4 regions of the Lederbergia graminis genome follow, and region 1 is predicted to be linked to each of the others. Evidence: a T-box and tRNA genes for the amino acid it is inferred to sense, from the RefSeq annotation. Region 1 holds a T-box; the other regions hold tRNA genes.

Region 1 (3,204 bases):
CCCTCATCACATATGACCTCTAGCCCGCTATGCAGTTTTAATGGAACTAGTTAAACTACATCTCCTCAGGAGCTTCAATTCCTAATAATCGTAAGCCTTCATTTAAGACGACTTTGACCGAGTATACGAGTGCTAGTCTTTCTTGTTTTTGCTCATTGTCATCTAAAATTCTTACTGATCCGTAGTATTTATTAAATGCTCTTGCAAGTTCGATAACGTATTTTGCAATTTGTGATGGATCATACTCTTCCATTGCACGTTGAACGATTTCAGGGAAAGCTATTAGCTTTGAAATGATTGGCCAAGCTTCATCATGAATATTAATATTTTCTATTCTTGCTTGATAATTACCTTTTATTAACAGAGATGCGGCGCGAGCGTGTGTATATTGAACATAAGGACCAGTTTCTCCTTCAAATTTCAGCATATCTTCTAAAGAGAACTCGATGTCGTTTTGACGATAATTTTTCAAATCATGAAAAATAACTGCTCCAGTTCCAATTTGACGAGCTACTTCTTCCTGATGATCAAGATTCGGGTTTTTCTCTTTAATATCCTTTAATGCTAATGCAATTGCATCTTTCAGCACTTCTTCAAGTAGTACCACCTTACCTTTTCTGGTGGACATTTTCTTCCCGTCTTTTAAAATCATTCCGAATGGCACATGTATCATGCCTTCCTGCCATGCATATCCCATTTTATCTAACACAGCAAATACTTGTTTAAAATGGAGCGATTGCTCATTTCCTACTATATAGAGAGATTTAGCAAAGTGATATGTTTCTTGTCTGTACATTGCTGCAGCTAAATCACGAGTTGCATAGAGTGTTGTACCATCGGTCTTCTTAATTAAACAAGGAGGCATATTCTCTATAGGAACAACTTGAGCTCCATCCGATTCTTGAAGCAATTTCATGTCTTCGAGCAATGTAACAACTCGATCCATTTTATCATTAAAAAAAGCTTCACCATGATACGAGTCAAACTTAATTCCTAATAACTCATATACCTTAGAAAACTCTTTTATCGATTCATCTCGAAACCACTTCCACAATGATATCGCTTCGTCATCTGCATCTTCCAACTTTTTAAACCAGTTACGCGCTTCATTATCTAGAGTGGGTAGTTTTTCTGCTTCCTCATGGAACTTTACATAAAGTTTTAGTAACTCTTTTATAGGTTGTTGTTTTACTTGTTCCTCATTGCCCCATTTTTTATATGCCACAATTAATTTTCCGAACTGGGTACCCCAATCACCTAAATGGTTAATTCTGATTGGCTGATATCCGGCTTTTTCTGAAATTAATGCGAGTGCATTTCCAATCACTGTGGAACGTAGATGCCCCATGGAAAAAGGCTTCGCTATATTAGGTGAGGAAAAATCAATTGTTATCACCTTTTCTTCCCCAATATTTACTCTCCCATAATCCTCTTTTTGTGAAAGTATCTGATTTATTACAATAGAAGATACTGCCCTTTTCTGAAGGAATACATTGACATAGCCACCTACCGCTTCTACTTTCTCAAATAATGGTGTATTCAGTCTTTCCGTAATTTCAAGCGCAATTACTTGGGGTGACTTACGCAATATTTTCGCCAATTCAAAACATGGAAATGCCATATCACCCATATAATCAAATTTTGGTTGTTCAATCATGTGTTTTAATTTTATTTTGTCTAATTGTCCATCTAAAGCATCGTAGAGAACATTAACAAATTCGCCTTTAAAGTTCATCCTATTTCCTCCTAAAAATAAAAAAACTCCCGCCTCTTCATAACGAAGAGACGAGAGTTTATTATATTATCCCGCGGTACCACTCAAATTGTTTTAATAAAAACCACTTAACCTTATAACGAGGTATCCCCGGCTTTCCCTACTTCATTTCAGGAAAGCATCTCTAAAGTGCGCTTCATTATCTGCTACATGCCAAGCTCACACCATCCTTGACTCGCTATTTTTTCACAAATAACTACTCTCTTTATCATTGATTTTTAATTATATTGTTTAAATTATATCCATTTTTCCATAAATTACAACAGTATTTAAATCATTTTGATCCTTTATACTCAGCAATAACTGTATCTATTACATGCATTGCCTCATCCGCTTTTATTTTATTCGTATCCTTATTACCATCAAAAGTTATTAATGCTTTCCAAAGTGCCCAACCTCTTGCTCTGTTCCAAGTTTCTTCATCCATTTTTAACGCATTTTTAAAAACCTTCCTACTGATGTCATCAAAAAATGTCCAAGCCATTGCAGCATCACAAGCAGGATCGCCTACTCCTAAAACTCCAAAATCAATGACGGCACATAGTTTTCCATCTTTCACGAGGAGATTTCCTGGTGCCACATCGCCATGAAGCCAAACAGGTTTTATATTCCACTTTGATTGTAGCGATAACTCCCATATTTCACGTAACAAATCTGCATTTAAAATCTCATTATTATTTTCAATCGCGTTTTTAGATTGTTCATCATAAACAGCTAAATCTCCACCTCGATGAAAATTATGCTCCCCTGCAAAAGGACCATCAGTAGCGTCAATCGACTGTAACTCAACTAAAAATCCTGCTAAATCCTTGGCAAATTGAATTTTGTCTACAATATTTTCATGAGTTATAGTCTCTCCATCCAACCATTTGTATATCGACCATGGATATGGATAATCCTTGTTAGGTTTCCCTTTCGCAAGTGGTATCGATATTGGCAGAGAAAGATGTCTCGATAAATACGGCAACCATGTATGTTCCTTTTCAACTTGTGGAACATACCATTCAGCACTCGGCAACCTGACACTCATATTCTCACCTAAATGAAAGGTTCGATTGTCATGTCCACCATTTTTAACTGGTTTGATTTCTAAATTGGCCCATTGAGGAAATTGTTCTCTAATTAAACTTTCAACTAACTTAACATTAAAAATAACCATGTTTTACATTACCCCTATTTTGTTTTAGGGGAACGACGTTGTTTCTGGGCTACTTACGCGTTATCCCCTTATTGTTTTGCCCTCTAATATTTTGATTGTTTCTCATTTCAATCGCCTCCCATTTATATATACGATACCATATTATCCAATATATCCCACCTATATTTCGAATTTTGTAGGCATTTACACTGTCATCTAGGTGCTTACCTACATATGGTACAAATAGCGAATGCCCAAATACGTTTGTTATGAAGGAATGGAGGTATGGCAT
Region 2 (3,204 bases), on a different contig from region 1:
ATTTGATGATGTGCACTTCAAGTATGATGAACATAAGGAAGTCCTTCAGGGGATTGACTTAGCCATTCGTCCTGGAGAAACAGTTGCTTTCGTTGGACCTTCAGGAGCTGGTAAAACAACCATTTGTTCTTTAATCCCACGTTTCTATGATGTGGACAAAGGGGCAATTATGATTGACGGTATTGACATTCGTGATATGACGACACATTCACTACGTTCACAAATAGGAATTGTTCAGCAGGATGTATTTTTATTTACCGGAACAATACGTGAAAATATTGCATATGGGAAACTAGATGCTACGGATAGTGAAATTTACGAGGCTGCTAGAAAAGCTCACTTACAAGACTTTATTGCGTCACTCCCAGATGGATATGAAACGCAAATAGGAGAACGTGGTTTAAAACTCTCAGGTGGTCAAAAACAAAGATTAGCCATCGCAAGGATGTTTTTAAAGAACCCACCAATCTTAATCTTGGATGAGGCAACTTCGGCTCTCGATACGGAAACAGAGAAAATCATACAACAAGCACTAAATGAGCTTGCAGAAAATCGGACAACATTAATTATTGCACACCGATTAGCAACCATTCGTGATGCCGATCGCGTTATTGTCGTAACAGAAGATGGAATTGCGGAAGATGGCACATATGAGGAACTAGTTGAAAAAGGCGGTATTTTTGCAAATCTGCATCATATCCAATTCCAACAAATCGGACACTAGAAAAGATGGAGTTCGATCGTCTAAATAAAAACAGGTGGAGAATATACATCATATTCTCCACCTGTTTCTTAGATTATATATTATTTTTTAATATCGTTACGGTGTAAAATGTGGTCAATTAAACCGTATTCGAGTGCTTTTTCAGCAGTCATAAAGTTATCACGATCTGTATCGCGCTCGATTACTTCTAATGGTTGACCAGTACGTTCTGCAAGGATTTTATTTAATTTCTCGCGTAAGAAAAGAATGCGTTTTGCAGCAATTTCAATTTCTGTTGCTTGACCTTGAGCTCCTCCTAGTGGTTGGTGAATCATTACTTCACTGTTAGGAAGTGCAAAACGTTTACCTTCTGTACCAGCAGCTAGTAGGAATGCTCCCATTGATGCAGCCATCCCGATACAAATTGTTTGTACATTAGGTTTAATAAATTGCATTGTATCATATATTGCCATTCCAGCAGTGATACTTCCACCAGGGCTATTAATATAAATGGATATATCTTTTTCAGGATTTTCTGCTTCTAGGAAAAGTAGTTGGGCAACGATGGAGTTTGCAACATTATCATCGATTGCACTACCAAGCATAATAATACGATCCTTTAATAAACGAGAATAAATGTCATATGCACGTTCTCCGCGGTTTGTTTGTTCAATAACTGTAGGAATTAAATTCATTCTTTCTCCTCCTTTTATTAGGTATTGACCTATTATGGATGAAATGTTAATAAAACTTATGTAAATACATCATACAATAATGGTCAGTAAAGGTCAAATGAGTAGCATTTATATAAAACATAATATCCAAATTCGCAAATTTTAAACTTTTATCTACTTGCCAAGGATATTTTTTTAGCATATAATCATTTATCGTACGGTTCCAAATCTTGCCCTCGTAGTGTAACGGATAACACGCAAGATTCCGGTTCTTGTAATGGGGGTTCGATTCCCTCCGAGGGCGTATATAAATCTAATTATCAAATAATGAAAGGACATTTGTAAAGGTTGATTTTATCAACACTTTATGAGTGTCCTTCTTTTTTTATCCTTAATAATACATGTTATTCAAAAGTATGTTTTCTTAATCCTCATTGTTTTAAATGATTATAAAATTCCTTGAAATCAAATGGAAAGTATTTTTGCTTAAAAGACAAAAAGAAATTAATTGATGCAATATGTAAGACAATAAGCTTTGCATTATTTATAATCAATATGGAGCGGATTTTTTAATTGCTTTATATACTCTAGATGTTTATTTTTCTTCAATAAAGTAATTCATTTTTATCGCTTTCCGCGGGCGTAGAAAAGTGTTAGGCGCCTACTAATCGGCGACAAGCACATGTTCTGATTCGAGCCCCTACAGCGGAAATCAACAGTCAAGATTAGAATCAATCAATATACAAATATATTCAGGAGTGTTTTAAGATGGAAATAACTTTCTATACTCGAAATCAATGTCCACTTTGTCAGGATGCGAAATTAGTTTTACTTGAATTGAAAAAAGAATATCCTGCATTAACCATTGATGAAAGAAACATTGAAGAAAAGGATGAATGGACAGAAAAATATGGCTTAATGATCCCAGTGGTCGAAATGAATGGAGAGCTTATTCAATATGGCATCATTGACCCATTTACAATAGAAGAAAGATTTAAAAAAGGAATAAATTGATAATTATCGACATTAGTGCTAAAATAAATGTCAGTTGGTAAATTTTTTTATGACTATGGGACATAATATGGCTTACTGGGACACATAGCGACCAACAGTTTTAAAGGAGCAATAAAATGCACAAATTAATAAAGATGCAATCTTACCTTGTGCCTGATATGCTAAAGCAGATGCAGAAGCGTTATCAAATCCTTCGCTCCATAAATATGACAGAGCCTGTCGGGCGCCGAACCTTAGCAGAAATGCTAGGGATGACAGAGCGAGTTCTAAGAAGCGAAGCAGAATTTTTAAAAACGCAGAAGTTAATCGATGCTAAAACCATCGGAATGATTGTAACAGCAAAAGGTAAAAAACTACTAATTGAACTCGAAGAAATGATGCGGGAAATTTCCGGTATCAATTTAATCGAGGAACAATTAACTGAGATTCTCGGTATCCAAAAGGTAATTATTGTACCTGGAGACAGTGACGAGACCAATTTCGTGAAAGAGGAAATTGGAAAAGCGTGTGCCGACATGCTCGCCAGTTGTCTAGGGAAAGAAAATATAATTGCCGTTACTGGTGGTACAACAATGGCATGTACAGCACAAATGCTAACGAGGAAAATGGGTGAAGGTAGGAAAATGCTGTTCGTTCCTGCTCGTGGTGGTATCGGTGAAGATGTGAAAAACCAAGCAAATGTTATCTGTGCAACAATGGCCGAAAAAACAGGCGGAACACATCGAGTTCTATATGTACCTGATCAAGTTGGTCGAGAAGCATATGAATCCCTATTGAAAGAACCAACTATCACAGAAGTATTAGATATTATTA
Region 3 (3,204 bases), on a different contig from region 1:
ATCTTCCAAGATGGAAACAAGCGGTTCATATGTGTCCGTCATTCTTCCAGGGATGTCGGCCCATTCTTCAACTCCATGCATAAACGTATTTCTGCGCAAATCTACACCAACAAGTATAATTTGAGCATTGCGATCTAGTAATCTTCCCCAAGCTGATTCTCTTGCACAAGGGGTTGTACAATATTCATCCCCAGTTGTAAATTCAACTGCATCTTTCCCTAGTGCAGAGACAGAATGAGTAGGATGAGCAGAGCGAATGGTATGTTCTCTTTGCCTGAATAACTCTGTTAAAATCCCAACAATGGAGTGAGAGTCTTTTACAGAAAAAACAGGATTTTTCGCATTAATATAAGACCAAGTATGTGCTGGAAATACTAATAATCCATCTTTCATATACTCCTCAAATGCATCTAGAACAGTGTCTGCTCGACCATTCACTTCTCCAATTTTTTTGTATGATGAATGTACTAAAACAGTCCCTTTAGGGTTAATTGAGAGTTTCTCTAAATCAGCAAGTAAGCTTCCCTTTGTGTGCATAACATATTTCCTTTCTATTATGAAGTACTAGCTATATATTGTATCGTAATATTTAGAAAATGGAAGTAATTCGTTACAATTAAAAAACCCTTCATCATAGAAGAAGGGTTAGTACATTATTCTTGTGTATTATCATTTTTAGGGACTTCATCGATTCGTTTTGCATCTTCAAAATTCAAAGCACTGCTAAGATAGTAGCTAAGAAAAGCTGCGACTGCGCCAATTACACCAATAAGTCCAATTGTCACAATTAAATCCATCTAAATCCCTCCCATATATTCCAATGTATGCACTAAATTTGTGCACATTCCATGAAATAAAAGAAGCGAAATAGAAAATGTGGAAAAGGTCTCCTATTTGAAACAAATCGGAGACCAACGTTTAGTTATTTTTTGGATTTAAATGATTTTCTGGTACTTCGTCAATGATGCTAGCGTCTTTTGTATCCATAGCAGAATTAATAAAGTAAATAATAAATAATGCTACTACACCAATGACAAAAATTAGACCTAGTAGAATGCCAAGTTGCATGTCACTGCCTCCTTTTTTACCAATGCTATATCATTTTGTTTCTTTTCGAATAAGAAAATAATAGTGCTGTTACTTTTAGTATAATGGAGTTTTTCCTTTTAATCAAAGGAATTTTATATTATAATACTTCTTGTGTTAAAAATATTGTCTAAATAATGGCTCCGTAGCTCAGAGGATAGAGCGTCGGTTTCCTAAACCGTGCGTCGCAGGTTCGATTCCTGCCGGGGCCGTCAACCAAACCTTGCTGTGGCAAGGTTTTTTGTTTTGTTTATAGGTTGGTCTAGAAAGGTTTTTTTATACTTGGGGTTAAATTGGGGACAAATTTTTTTAATTAAAAGTTCAATTTAAACACTTTAAAAAAAGACTTGGATAGACACATAGTAATGATGCTCATTGCTTCACTAATTAATTATACTTAATATATTGCGATCAAGGATATAACCAATCCAAATATTGGGAAAATATACCACGAGAGTCTTTGCGTAAAAATATAAAAATCATGTGGTTCAGGGTCTCTAACAACCAATATATTGCTAAGTTTAAAGAAGAATAATGGAAACTTGTAATCTATTGCAGTATATATAAAGATAAACAAAGCTAAAATTAGCAAAGGAAATTTACCTCGAATTGTTTCATTTACCATCATTGCTAAATCCGCAATAGTTTTCAGAGGTACTTTATACACTGCCGAGTATGGAGATTCTCCATCCATCAGAACTCGAGGTTCTTCCATAACTGGATTTCCATGCTTATCAAATAAAAAGGGACTGTTTTGCAAATATTTCCCTTCAAAAATGATATTCCCTTTTGAATCTTTTATATTACGAATACCATAATCCCAATGACTAGCATCTTCAAAAGTAACGGTGTATCGACGATGAATATTATTTGGCAGCTCAAATAACACTTCTGCACGGCTATGTGCGTCTTTTTCTCCTTTAATAATTATTTTGAAGTCTCCACTCCAGTTACTACCAGAATAGTATGTTTCGCTTGATAGCGTTTTCTTTTTTAAGAAAGTATTATCCTCTCCAAAATAAATACCATAAGAAAAAAATGTTTTAAAATAGAAAACAATTAATATAAGCAATAAAGTGAACAAAAGCACCTTAAGCAACATACTACCTAAACCTTTACTTGTCTTTTTAATCCCCACTGAACCGCCCTCTTTTCAAATAAACAAAATAGCTTACTTTTAATACGGATACAAAGATATGAATGTTTCATTGAAACTCATATTACTGTATTAAAAAAATTGAATTTCTAAATCACATCATAAAAACCTAACGTTTAGTATTTTCTTATATAATAAGAATCGTCTTTCCAATTAATTGGTAGTTATAATGTAAACAGAATACGATGATCCAAAAAGGAATAAAGCTTTTTTAAATAGAATGTAGACTACTAACTGGCTGATGAATCGAATAAAGTTAAATATTCAATGAAAAGAGTGGGGGATTATATTATGTGGTTTTTATTATGTCTTATCGCAATCATAATTACGCTTTTTTCCATAGAAGCACAGCTCAGAAAAGGGAATAAACAACAGCAAGAAATAATTATGTTATTAAAGCAAATAAATGAAAAGGATTGATTCACGGCGTGTATCAGAGACCATCAATTGATGGTTTTTTTATAGTGAGATTTAATTTATTTGAATTATGTGACCAATCAAACTTTTAATGTGTCTATAGATTAAAAGGGGGTTTTCAGATGTGATTGAAACTTGGTTTGAAAAGTATGTAGAACTTATTTATAAATATATTTTTTTCATGGTAAAAGATCATCAAATTGCAGAGGATTTAACGCAGGAGACCTTCATCAAAGCACATATTAAGTCACATCAGTACAAAGGGAACTCTGAGCTAAAAACTTGGTTGTATCGAATAGCTTATACAACGACCATGAATTATTTTAGAAAAAAGCATCCAATTCCAACACTTTTTGACTCCCCTATACATGTAAAAAGTGCTGAAGAAAGTTTCCTGGAAAAAAGTGATTTGGAAGAGCTATATCAGGCTATTTCAAAATTAAAATTAAGTTATAAGCAAGTTATTATATTGCGGAAAATTCAACAATTATCTGTTAAAGAAACTGCTTCTGTCCTTAGATGGAGTGAGAGTAAAGTGAAAATGA
Region 4 (3,204 bases), on a different contig from region 1:
GCGCCAGAAGAGTTTGGGAACCCGTTTGCAGATGAACCACTTCCAGAATGGATTACAGATGAGGTGTTAGCAAAACACCGTGAAAAAATCGGACCACACAGTGCAAGCGAAATAAATATGTATGATAATAGAACAAATCCTGAATTTCCACGTCACCCTGGTGAAATAAAGAATCGGGAAGATTTGCGTAAGATGATTGATGGTTATGACTGTGGTATAAGACATATGGATGACCATATTGGTATTGTATTTGAACAATTAGAGAAACAAGGTATTATGGATGAAGTGATCATCATTATTACAGCAGACCATGGTGAAAATATGGGACAGTTAGGCATATATGGTGAACATGGTACTGCAGATCAAGGGACATGTAATATTCCGATGATTATAAGATGGCCTGGAATGAAGCAGGGCCATGTAAACGATGACTTACATTACCATCTAGATATTTTACCTACTATTGCTGAAATTTGTGGGAAAGAAACACATCCATCTTGGGATGGTGAAAGTTATGCACCAGTATTACAAAATGGTGAATCAGTTGGTAGAGATTATTTAGTCATTTCTCAATGTGCTCACGTTTGTCAGCGAAGTGTAAGATTTGGTGATTGGTTATATATTCGCACTTATCACGATGGCTATCATTTATTTAATAAAGAAATGCTCTTTAATATAAAAGAGGATCCAAATGAGCAGTTTGATTTAGCAGCGGAACGTTCAGACCTTTGTCGTGAAGCAGTCTATTATTTAAATGAATGGCATGATGAGATGATGGCGACTATGCCGTTTGATGTAGACCCGTTATGGACTGTCATGAAAGAAGGTGGCCCATATCATGCGAAGGGGAATTTACCACGCTATATTAAATGGCTTGAACAAACAGGTAGAGGCCATGCAGTACCAGAATTAATGAAACGTCATCCGAGAGAATTTGAATAATAGAAATAGAAGGGTGCTTAGTTGCAAACTGCACTAAGCACCCTTTTTAAAATATTTTACGAAAAACTATTGACTTTCAATGTATCCATGTCTATAATAAAAAATGTCTTCAAAAGAAATGTCCCAGTAGCTCAGCAGGATAGAGCAACAGCCTTCTAAGCTGTGGGTCGGGAGTTCGAATCTCTCCTGGGACGCCATTTACATAATAATTAATACGCCAAACTCTTTTTAAATTAAGAGTTTGGCGTTTTTGTCTTCAATTATTCATTACAACGAAACAAGAATGAATAATTTATCTCTTGGGGTTGGATTGGGGTTGGATTGATTTTTACAACTTGGTATCTGGTGTTGAATAACTATCTTACATTACCTTAATACAGTTGCTTTTTGATAACTGTTCAAAGGGAATTAGCACCTTTTGTCGAATTAGTAGTTCAAGGGAGGTGTGGAAATGGCTGAAGACATAAAAGTTGAACGAGTTTCCCAAAGAAATGAATTTGATGTAGCCGTAGATCTAACTAAGCTTTATCTTGATGAATTTACGATTAGTGATGAAGAAGAAATAGAAAAGCAGTTTGCAACATTCTATGCACTCGCTGTTACGTTAAAGAATACAGATACTTATCATTTGCAAAAACTTGTACCAGAAGAAATATTGAATAAACTGAAATGAAAAGAATGATGTTGAGACAAAATGATTTGATCTGGATGTAATTCCGAACAATGTATACCGCTTCAGAAATACACTTCGCTTTCCGCGGGCGGTTCGGGAGCCTCCTCGGCGTTGAACACGCCTGTGGGGTCTCCCGGTTACCGTACATCCCACAGGAGTCTTCGTGTATTTCCTCCCCTTGCTACTATAAATTTTATAATTGATAAACTGACCGGACTATCTTGTTTTGAAATCAAATGATAGTTCGGTTTTTATTTGCAACCATATTCCTTTGTCCCAACCATTTTATGTATAAGATTACATGCTAGAACACCTCTGCTGGCATAAGATTGCAAGTAACAGGTTGTCAAGGGCAAATGTTAAATGAAACGGTTATTTATGATTTCGCACGCTTGATGGATAATCCCAACTAGTTAAATAGTGTGGCTTTGTGTTTTTATAACAGAATAATACTGTTTCCTAATCTAAATTTTACATGTTTCTTACAATCTATTAACAATAAAAAGTTACAATTAATTTGTATAAAAAAAGAAGAGGTGATTTAGTTGTTTGGTAAACTCTTAAATTTATTTAAAGTACCAAGACATGAGAACGAAATACCTCCATTTTACGAAGAACATGTGGATGAATTAATTGAAGATGAAGATGATATCGATGACTCGTTTGATTTTGAAGAATATCAAAAGGAAGATTTTTTTTATTAATAAATTAAATATTTTTTACCGATACTTGCATATAGAACAAATGTTTGTATATAATATATAAAAACATTTGTTCGGGGTGGTTGCGTGAGAGGGATTTTCATACGTGCACTAGGTACAAACCAAAAGCTCGAATTAATATATATAAATAAAGATAATCAAATTACACATCGTATTATTAAAGTACTTGCAGTAACTGAGACATCCATAAAAGCATACTGTTATCATAAACGGCAATTTAGGATATTTAAAATAGCCAATATCTTATCGGTTACTCCTTTAAGACGAAGTAGAGGAGCATAATATTAATTTTTATAAGTGAAAAAACCACAGTTCTAGTATAAACTAGAGCTTTTTTTGTTTTTTCTTGTTTTATTTTCTTGTATTTGCTACACTATTTTCAATATTTATGATGGGCGGTTCTACCATGAAAAGAAAGCAGCACAATCAACATGATAGTAAAGTAATTCCTTTTCCAAATTTGAAAGAACGCTATTTTGAAAAAGGAATTGCAAGTATGGAAGCCCAGGATTTTGAAGATGCCGTAGAGTTCTTACACCAAGCTTATGAATTAGATAAGGAAGATTCGCGAATTGCTGTTACATATCTTGTTGCACAATATCAAAATAGAAGCTATACATCAGCTAAACTATTAGCAGAACAACTTTTGCAACAAGGAATTGGTGATTATTATGAAGTGCTTGAAATATACTTGACTGTCTTAATTCAACTGAAAGACCACGAAACAGTTGTAAAAACGATCGAAGCACTCATGGATGAAAAGGTTGTTCCTCCAGATAAGGAAGAGCAATTATTAACATTACTTCAATTGAGCAAAAAAGTAAGTGATAACTCTAATATAGAAGTAAATCAGCCAATATCGTTAGA

What was found. The T-box of region 1 lies ahead of argS (arginine--tRNA ligase). A T-box ahead of a tRNA ligase gene usually reads a tRNA of that ligase, here a tRNA-Arg.
Region 2: it has a tRNA-Arg gene. The T-box ahead of argS (arginine--tRNA ligase) is inferred to sense a tRNA for this amino acid. The anticodon was not compared.
Region 3: it has a tRNA-Arg gene. The T-box ahead of argS (arginine--tRNA ligase) is inferred to sense a tRNA for this amino acid. The anticodon was not compared.
Region 4: it has a tRNA-Arg gene. The T-box ahead of argS (arginine--tRNA ligase) is inferred to sense a tRNA for this amino acid. The anticodon was not compared.

The regions. Positions count from the first base shown of each region.
Region 1 is NZ_JBHSMC010000003.1:172,683-175,886, reverse strand. Features, by position in the region: gene argS (arginine--tRNA ligase) at 56-1,735, opposite strand; T-box leader at 1,779-1,995, opposite strand; gene ACFPM4_RS05415 (aminoglycoside phosphotransferase family protein) at 2,049-2,933, opposite strand; gene ACFPM4_RS05410 (hypothetical protein) at 3,203-3,204, shown strand, end outside.
Region 2 is NZ_JBHSMC010000028.1:37,063-40,266, forward strand. Features, by position in the region: gene ACFPM4_RS17965 (ABC transporter ATP-binding protein) at 1-724, shown strand, start outside; gene clpP (ATP-dependent Clp endopeptidase proteolytic subunit ClpP) at 805-1,398, opposite strand; tRNA gene ACFPM4_RS17975 (tRNA-Arg) at 1,610-1,681, shown strand; gene ACFPM4_RS17980 (glutaredoxin family protein) at 2,146-2,391, shown strand; gene ACFPM4_RS17985 (sugar-binding transcriptional regulator) at 2,508-3,204, shown strand, end outside.
Region 3 is NZ_JBHSMC010000044.1:11,435-14,638, reverse strand. Features, by position in the region: gene ACFPM4_RS19680 (AAC(3) family N-acetyltransferase) at 1-537, opposite strand, end outside; gene ACFPM4_RS19675 (hypothetical protein) at 654-797, opposite strand; gene ACFPM4_RS19670 (hypothetical protein) at 919-1,068, opposite strand; tRNA gene ACFPM4_RS19665 (tRNA-Arg) at 1,226-1,298, shown strand; gene ACFPM4_RS19660 (DUF6199 family natural product biosynthesis protein) at 1,484-2,224, opposite strand; gene ACFPM4_RS19655 (RNA polymerase sigma factor) at 2,784-3,204, shown strand, end outside.
Region 4 is NZ_JBHSMC010000029.1:158,592-161,795, reverse strand. Features, by position in the region: gene ACFPM4_RS18840 (sulfatase family protein) at 1-942, shown strand, start outside; tRNA gene ACFPM4_RS18835 (tRNA-Arg) at 1,063-1,139, shown strand; gene ACFPM4_RS18830 (hypothetical protein) at 1,394-1,615, shown strand; gene ACFPM4_RS18825 (hypothetical protein) at 2,161-2,319, shown strand; gene ACFPM4_RS18820 (hypothetical protein) at 2,404-2,619, shown strand; gene ACFPM4_RS18815 (tetratricopeptide repeat protein) at 2,744-3,204, shown strand, end outside.